One region of the Streptomyces sp. NPDC001933 genome, then DNA from elsewhere that is predicted to be linked to it. Evidence: riboswitches for the same ligand, from Rfam matches in the RefSeq annotation. Region 1 holds a riboswitch; each other region holds the start of a gene.
The links. A riboswitch is a leader RNA that binds a small molecule or an ion and turns the genes downstream of it on or off. The one in region 1 is predicted to bind cobalamin.
Positions count from the first base shown of each region.

Region 2: linked by a shared signal. The riboswitch ahead of ACFYY7_RS02300 (prenyltransferase/squalene oxidase repeat-containing protein) and the one ahead of ACFYY7_RS11100 (ABC transporter substrate-binding protein) in region 1 are both predicted to bind cobalamin.
Region 3: linked by a shared signal. The riboswitch ahead of ACFYY7_RS28970 (ABC transporter substrate-binding protein) and the one ahead of ACFYY7_RS11100 (ABC transporter substrate-binding protein) in region 1 are both predicted to bind cobalamin.

Region 1 covers NZ_JBIASS010000004.1:7,308-9,566, reverse strand. The annotation lists cobalamin riboswitch at 711-863, shown strand; gene ACFYY7_RS11100 (ABC transporter substrate-binding protein) at 902-1,882, shown strand; gene ACFYY7_RS11095 (FecCD family ABC transporter permease) at 1,954-2,259, shown strand, end outside.
Region 2 covers NZ_JBIASS010000001.1:525,427-527,685, reverse strand. The annotation lists gene ACFYY7_RS02305 (MBL fold metallo-hydrolase) at 1-403, shown strand, start outside; cobalamin riboswitch at 655-790, shown strand; gene ACFYY7_RS02300 (prenyltransferase/squalene oxidase repeat-containing protein) at 900-2,174, shown strand; gene ACFYY7_RS02295 (SCO2322 family protein) at 2,171-2,259, shown strand, end outside.
Region 3 covers NZ_JBIASS010000013.1:176,068-178,326, forward strand. The annotation lists gene ACFYY7_RS28965 (beta-ketoacyl-[acyl-carrier-protein] synthase family protein) at 1-610, shown strand, start outside; cobalamin riboswitch at 723-911, shown strand; gene ACFYY7_RS28970 (ABC transporter substrate-binding protein) at 947-2,014, shown strand; gene ACFYY7_RS28975 (FecCD family ABC transporter permease) at 2,011-2,259, shown strand, end outside.

The DNA.
Region 1 (2,259 bases):
CAGTGGCGTTGAGCGTGTGGTCCTTGCGCGTCCACGGCACCAAGCGCCGGTGGAGGCAATGGGAGGCCGAGTTCACCTGCCCGTGTTGCGGCGAGGGGTGGGCCCGGGACAAGCTGCAAGATGCTCTGTTCATGCTTCCGCCGAGGGCCGCCGGCGAACTCCGGGTGCAGGTGGAGCGCCTGGACGTGGTGCTCCTCGGGCGAACGCATCACGAGCCGGTGGCAGACCCGGAGTTGGCGTGGTGGCATCGCAGATGCTGACCGCGCCCCCATGCCGCCCACTGATTCGTTGGCTCTCGTATGACTGGTCGGGGAGATCTGGCAGAGGCGGAGTGGCGACGTCTGGAGCCGCTTCTGCCGACAGACAACAACCGCTGCGGGCGATGGCGCGACCACTGTCCTCTTCTGCGTCTGCGGGGAAGCAGTCGTCCAGAAACCCGTAGAGCGGTACCTCTCAGTCCTCCAGCGGCGGTGTCCGGGCCTCACGGCAACGGCCCGAAAACCCCTGCACCCACGTGCTCGATGTCCAGAACCGGCCGGGCCTCGACGAACTTTCCGTGGCGAGCCGTGTCTGTCCCACGTCCAGTAGCTAAGGATGGCGCCCTTCAGGGGCGGGCGAGCCTGCTGGTCCGGGCGGAACCTGTCCGCAGCGCCGGTCGTCGTCGCGCATGTCGGCGTCCGGGTCCGCCCAAGGCCGACAGCACAAGGGGCATGACCTGCGGAATACGCGGTCTGACAGAATGAGTTCCGAAAACTCGGGCGACGCGTGTCAGGAAACCGGTGTGAATCCGGTACGGTCCCGCCACTGTGACCGGGCTGCAACAGCCCGGAAGCCAGATACTGACCGCGCCGCCTTCTCGTACGACCCAGGGGACGAGGACATCCCCCGGAAAGGCTCGGTCATGCCCCCGATACGCCGTGTACCCCTCGCGCTCATACCCCTGCTTCTGCTGCCTCTCACCGGCTGCGGCACCGGCGGCGAAGCCAAGGCAGAGGCCGCACCGGTCGCCGACGGTTTCCCCTACACCGTCACCAATTGCGGTACGAAGACGACCTTCGACGCCCCGCCGGAGCGGGTCGTCACCATGAACCAGCACGTCACCGAGATCATGCTGGCCCTTGGGCTCCAGGACCGGCTGGCCGGGACCGCCTACCTGGACGACAGCATCCTGCCGGAGTACCGGTCCGCGTACGACAGGACCAAGGTGCTCGCGAAGGAGTACCCCTCCAAGGAGGTGCTGCTCGGCGCCAACCCCGACTTCGTCTACGGCGGGTACAGCAGCGCCTTCGACAAGGCCAAGGGCCAGGACCGGGCGGGGCTCCAGAAGGACGGCATCAACACCCGGCTGAACATCGAGAACTGTGCCAGGGGCAAAGTCGGCATCGATCAGCTCGCCACCGAGATCACCGAAGTCGCCAGGACCTTCGGTGTACCGGAGCGTGGCAAGAAGCTGATCGCCAAGGAACGGCAGAAGATCACGACGGTCGAAACGGAGCTCAAGGGCTCCGCACATCCCTCGGTGTTCGTGTACGACTCCGGCAACAACTCCGCGTTCACGGCGGGCGGCAAGGGCATCGGCAACGAGATCGTCCGGCTCGCCGGGGGCCGGAACGTCTTCGGGGACCTCGACGCCACCTTCGGCGACGTGTCCTGGGAACAGGTCATCAAGCGCAGGCCCGAAGTGGTCGTGATCTACGACTACGGAGGCACCACGGTCGAGGCCAAGAAGAAGCGGCTGCTGAACGACCCGGCACTCGCGGACGTGCCGGCGATCAAGAACGAGAAGTTCGCGGTACTCCCGCTGTCCTCGGCCGTGCTCGGTGTCCGGGTCGCCGACGCTGTACAGGACCTGGCCGGGCAGCTGCACCCCGGCACTCCGTGAGCGCGGGGTCCGCCCGCCCCGGCCCGAAGTCCGTCCTCCGCTCGACTCCCGTCGTGATCGGCGCCCTCACGATGCTGCTGCTCGCGGCGGCGGTGGCCGGTCTGGTGCTCGGCCCGGTACGGATTCCGCCGGGCGAGGTATTGAGTACGGTCCTGGGCGGTGAACGCTCCGGTGCGTTCCCGACGATCGTGTGGGAAGTACGGCTGCCCAGGGTGCTGCTCGGGGCCGTCGTCGGTGCCGGTCTGGCGCTGTCGGGCGCGGTGCTCCAGGCGTTGGTGCGCAACCCGTTGGCCGATCCGTTTCTGCTGGGCGCCTCGTCCGGGGCGTCGGCGGGCGCCGCCGTGGTAGTCGTGCTGGGGGTCGGCGCCGGGGTGGCC
Region 2 (2,259 bases), on a different contig from region 1:
GGGGATCAGTCCGCACATCGGGCTGTACGAGGACCCGGACGACGCCGCGGTCACCGACCCCCTCGGCGACTACCTCGACTCGCTGGAGCGGATCGGCCGGCTCGGGGCCGCCGAGGTGTTGCCCGCCCACCAGTACGCCTTCACCGATGCGGCGGGGCGGGTACGGGAGCTCCTCGGGCATCACGAGGAGCGGCTGACCGGGCTGCTCGGGCTGCTGGCGGAGCCGCTGACGCCGTGGGAGCTGGCCGAGCGGATGGAGTGGAACCGGCCCTGGGAGCAGATCCCGCACGGCTCCCGGAACATCGCCGTCTCGGAGGCGGAGGCGCATCTGCGGCGGCTGGTGAAACTCGGGCGCGCGGAGGCGGTGCCGGGGGCCGATCCGGTGGCGTACATCGCGGTGTGAGGAGTGGCGGGCCGGTGAGGTGCGTTGCTGCGTGAGCGGTGGCGGGCCGGTGAGGTGCGTTGCTGCGTGAGCGGTGGCGGGCCGGTGGCGTGCGTTGCTGCGTGAGCGGTGGCGGGCCGGTGGCGTGCGGCGCGGTGTGACGGTCGCGTGCCTCTCGGTGCGAGCGCGGCCTGCGGTGCGGAGCGGGACGGTGTGATGTACGTCTCGGTGTGATCAGGGGCGCTCCTCCCGGCCCGGACCCCGCCAGGACCCGCCCGGTACAGTGTGTGGGTCGTCATCATGCCCGTTCAGGGGGAAGCCGGTGCGAATCCGGCACTGACCACGCAGCCGTGAACCGTCTTCGCAGGCGGTGAGTCGGAATGCCCTGTCCGCGGTCGTGACCGGCTCGGACCACCGGATCCCCCGGTGGTCGGCACCGTCGAGGTATACGGAGCCGGAGCCTGGTGCCTGAGCGTGCCTGTGCCCGGTTCACCCCGCAGGAGAGGCCCCGCCCGCCATGACCGTACGTCGCAGCGCAGCAACGCTCGCCGCCACCGCCGCCGTGCTCTGCGCGGCCGCTGCGCCGGTCGCGGTGGCAGCGCCGTCCCCGTCGCCCTCACCGTCCGTCGCGCTGCCTTCCGGGCTGTACGGCACGGCGGACCCCACCTACGACGGCGTGTGGCGGCAGTCGATGGCCTTCCTCGCCCAGCGGCTCGAAGGGGTCACCCCGGCCGCGAAGTCGGTGGACTGGCTGATCTCCCAGCAGTGCGCCGACGGTTCCTACGCCGCGTTCCGGCCCGATGCCGCCAAGCCGTGCGACGCGAAGACCGTGCGGGACACCAATGCCACCGCGGCCGCCACCCAGGCCCTGGTCGAGGTGGGCGGGCACCGCGAGACCGTGAACAACTCGGTGCGCTGGCTGAAGTCCGTGCAGAACGAGGACGGCGGCTGGGGCTACACCGCGGGCGCGCCCAGTGACGCCAACTCGACCTCCCTGGTGATCGGCGCCCTCGCCCGCCAGGGGCAGCGGCTCGCGGACATCACGACGCCCGGCGGCAAGACCCCCTACGACCCGCTGCTCGCGCTCGCGATCCCGTGCGGCGGGAAGGACGGCGGTGCCTTCGCGTACCAGGCCGACAAGAAGGGCGGGCTCGCCGCCAACGCGGACGCCACCGCGGCCGCCGTGCTCGGCACGATGGGCAAGGCGATGGCGGTCGGGAACAACGCCGCGGGCAAGGCGCCCAGTTGCCGGCCCGGTTCCGGGCTCACGCCCGAGCAGGCCGCCCAGAACGGCGCGCACTACCTCACCGGTGCCCTCGCCGGCAGCGGCCACCTGAACCAGGCGCCTATGCCCGGCGCCACCGACACCACCCCGCAGCCCGACTTCGGCAACACCGCGGACGCGGTCGTCGCGCTCTCCGCGGCAGGCCACCAGGACAAGGCGGCCGGGGCCATCTCCTGGCTGAAGAAGAACTCCGCGGACTGGGCCGCCCGGAGCGGCCCCGCCGCCTACGCCCAGCTGATCCTCGCCGCCCACGCGACCGGCAACAACGCCCGGGACTTCGGCGGCGTCGACCTGGTCGCCCGGCTGAACGCGGCCGGTCCCGAGCCCGCCGCCGTGGTGACGCCCGACCCGTCCGCCGACACCGGGTACGAGCCCACGGAGAAGGACCAGGTCCACAGCGGCGACGACGTGATCGGGGGCGTGTGGTGGTACATCGGCATCGGCCTCGTCCTCGCCGCGATCGCGTTCTTCCTGATCAGCGGTCGCCGGAAGAACAGGCAGCCGTGAGGCGCGCGGGACGGACCACCGCGCTGCTGGTGGTCCTGGGCGCCGTCCTGGCCGTGCTCGGCGCGGGACCGGCCCAGGCGGCCGG
Region 3 (2,259 bases), on a different contig from region 1:
AGCCGGGGCCCGGCGGGACGGCGACCCGGCCGGACTGTGCCGGCCCTTCGCCGCCGACCGGGCCGGCCTGGTCATGGGCGAGGGCGCGGCCGTCATGGTGCTGGAACGGACGGACGACGCGCGGGCCCGGGACGCGGCCCCACGGGCGCTGCTCGCAGGCACCGGCGCCACCACCGACGCCCACCACCCCATCAGCCCGCGCCCCTCCGGCAGGGTCGCCCAGGCAGCGGTGGAGGCCGCACTGCGCGACGCGGGCTGGGCGGCCGAGGACGTCGAGCACGTCAACGCGCACGGCACGGCCACCCCGGTCAACGACGCCGTCGAGGCCGCCCTCATCGCCCGGGTCTACCCGCACCGGCCACCCGTCACCGCACCCAAGGGCGTACTGGGGCACTGCATGGGGGCGGCCGGAGCGATCGAGGCCGGACTGACCGTCCTCACGCTCCAGCGCGGAGTCGTACCTCCGATCGCCAACCTGGACGCCCCGGCGCCCGAGTTCGACATCGACTGCGTCACCAAGCAACCTCTGCGGCGGCCCATCAGGCGCGCCGTCAGCCATTCCTTCGGATTCGGCGGCCACAACGCCGTCATCGCCCTTCAGCGTCCCTGAGGACCGTTCCGCAGGCAGCAGGCAGGTGGTGCGACGGGAAGACGGCCCGGCGTACCACCGGCCACCACTGCCCGTGAGCCGCACAACCGCCCGTGACCTGCACAGAGGCACGTGATAGCTTGCCGGGGCCAGTCAAACTCCACGTAGGGGTCAGGGAATCCGGTGCGAATCCGGAACTGACGCGCAGCGGTGAGGGGGACGGGCGGGGCCACGGCCACTGGGACCACCCTCGGGTGCCCGGGAAGGCGCCCCGTCCGAAAGAACCCGAGTCCGAAGACCTGCTGGCATCCGCGGTCCGGTGCCGGACCGCGGGACTCCGTACAACGGGCTCCGCGCATGGGCCCAGAGACGCAGAGGGACTCCGTGACGTCCATAGCCAGCTCCGTCCGCACCATCGCCCTGTTCTCGGCGGGACTCGTCCTGCTGACCGCCTGCGGAGGCGGAGCCGGTGAACCCGGCGCGAAACCGGGCCCCGCGGACGGATATCCGGTGACGCTGAAGAACTGCGGACGCACCGTCACCGTCGAGGCCGCGCCGCGCCGCGCCGTACCGGTGGACCAGGGATCGGCCGAGATTCTGCTCTCCCTCGGTCTCGCCGACAGGATGGCCGCCACCGCCACCTGGACCGACCCGGTGATGAAGGGCCTGGAGAAGGCCAACGCCCAGGTACCCAGGATCTCGGACAACCGGCCGTCCTCGGAGAAGGTCCTCGACCGGGAACCCGACTTCGTCAGCGCCTCGTTCGCATCGACCCTCGCCAAGGGCGGCGTCGCCCCCCGCGAACAGTTCGAATCGCTCGGCGTGCCCACCTATGTCTCGCCCGCCGACTGCACCGGCAAGGACAACAGCGGCGGCGGCGACGGAGCCCGTACCGCGCCGCTCACCATGGAGAGCGTCTACGGCGAAGTGCACGACCTGGCCCGGGTGTTCGGCGTACCGGAGCGCGGCGACGCGCTCGTGGCGCGGCTGCGGGACCGGGTGAAGAAGGCGACCGAGGGCATCGACGCCTCCGGCACCACCCTCCTGTACTGGTTCTCCGACTCCAAGGCCCCGTACCTGGCCGGCTGCTGCGGAGCACCCGGCGTCATCACCGAAGCGCTCGGCGCGAAGAACGTCTTCGACGACACCCACGAGGAATGGCCCCAGATCAGCTGGGAGACCGTCGCCGACCGCAACCCCGACGTCCTGGTCATCGGCGACCTGACCCGCAGGGCCCAGACCGCCGAGAGCGCCGCGAAGAAGATCGAGTTCCTGGAGTCCAACCCCGTCACGAAGAACATGGACGCCGTCAGGCACAAGCGGTACGTCCTGCTCAGCGGCCAGTCCATGAACCCGTCCATCCGCACGGTCGAGGGCGTCGAACGCGTCGCCGCCGGGCTGCGCCGGTTCGGGCTCGCGGGGTGACGCCGACCGAACCCGGCACGGCGGTGGCCGCTCCGGCGGCCCCCACCGCGTCGGCGCGCACCACGAGTCGCGTACGGCGGCTGCGCGGCGGGGCCCTGTGGGCCGGCGGCATCGCGTTGCTCGTCGGCTCCGTCGCGGTCGCCGTCACCATCGGACCCGCCCGCATCTCGGTGGCCGACGTCTGGTCCGCGGTCGCCGCCCACCTCGGCTGGGGGCGGTCACAGCTCTCCCCGATCCGGGACGGC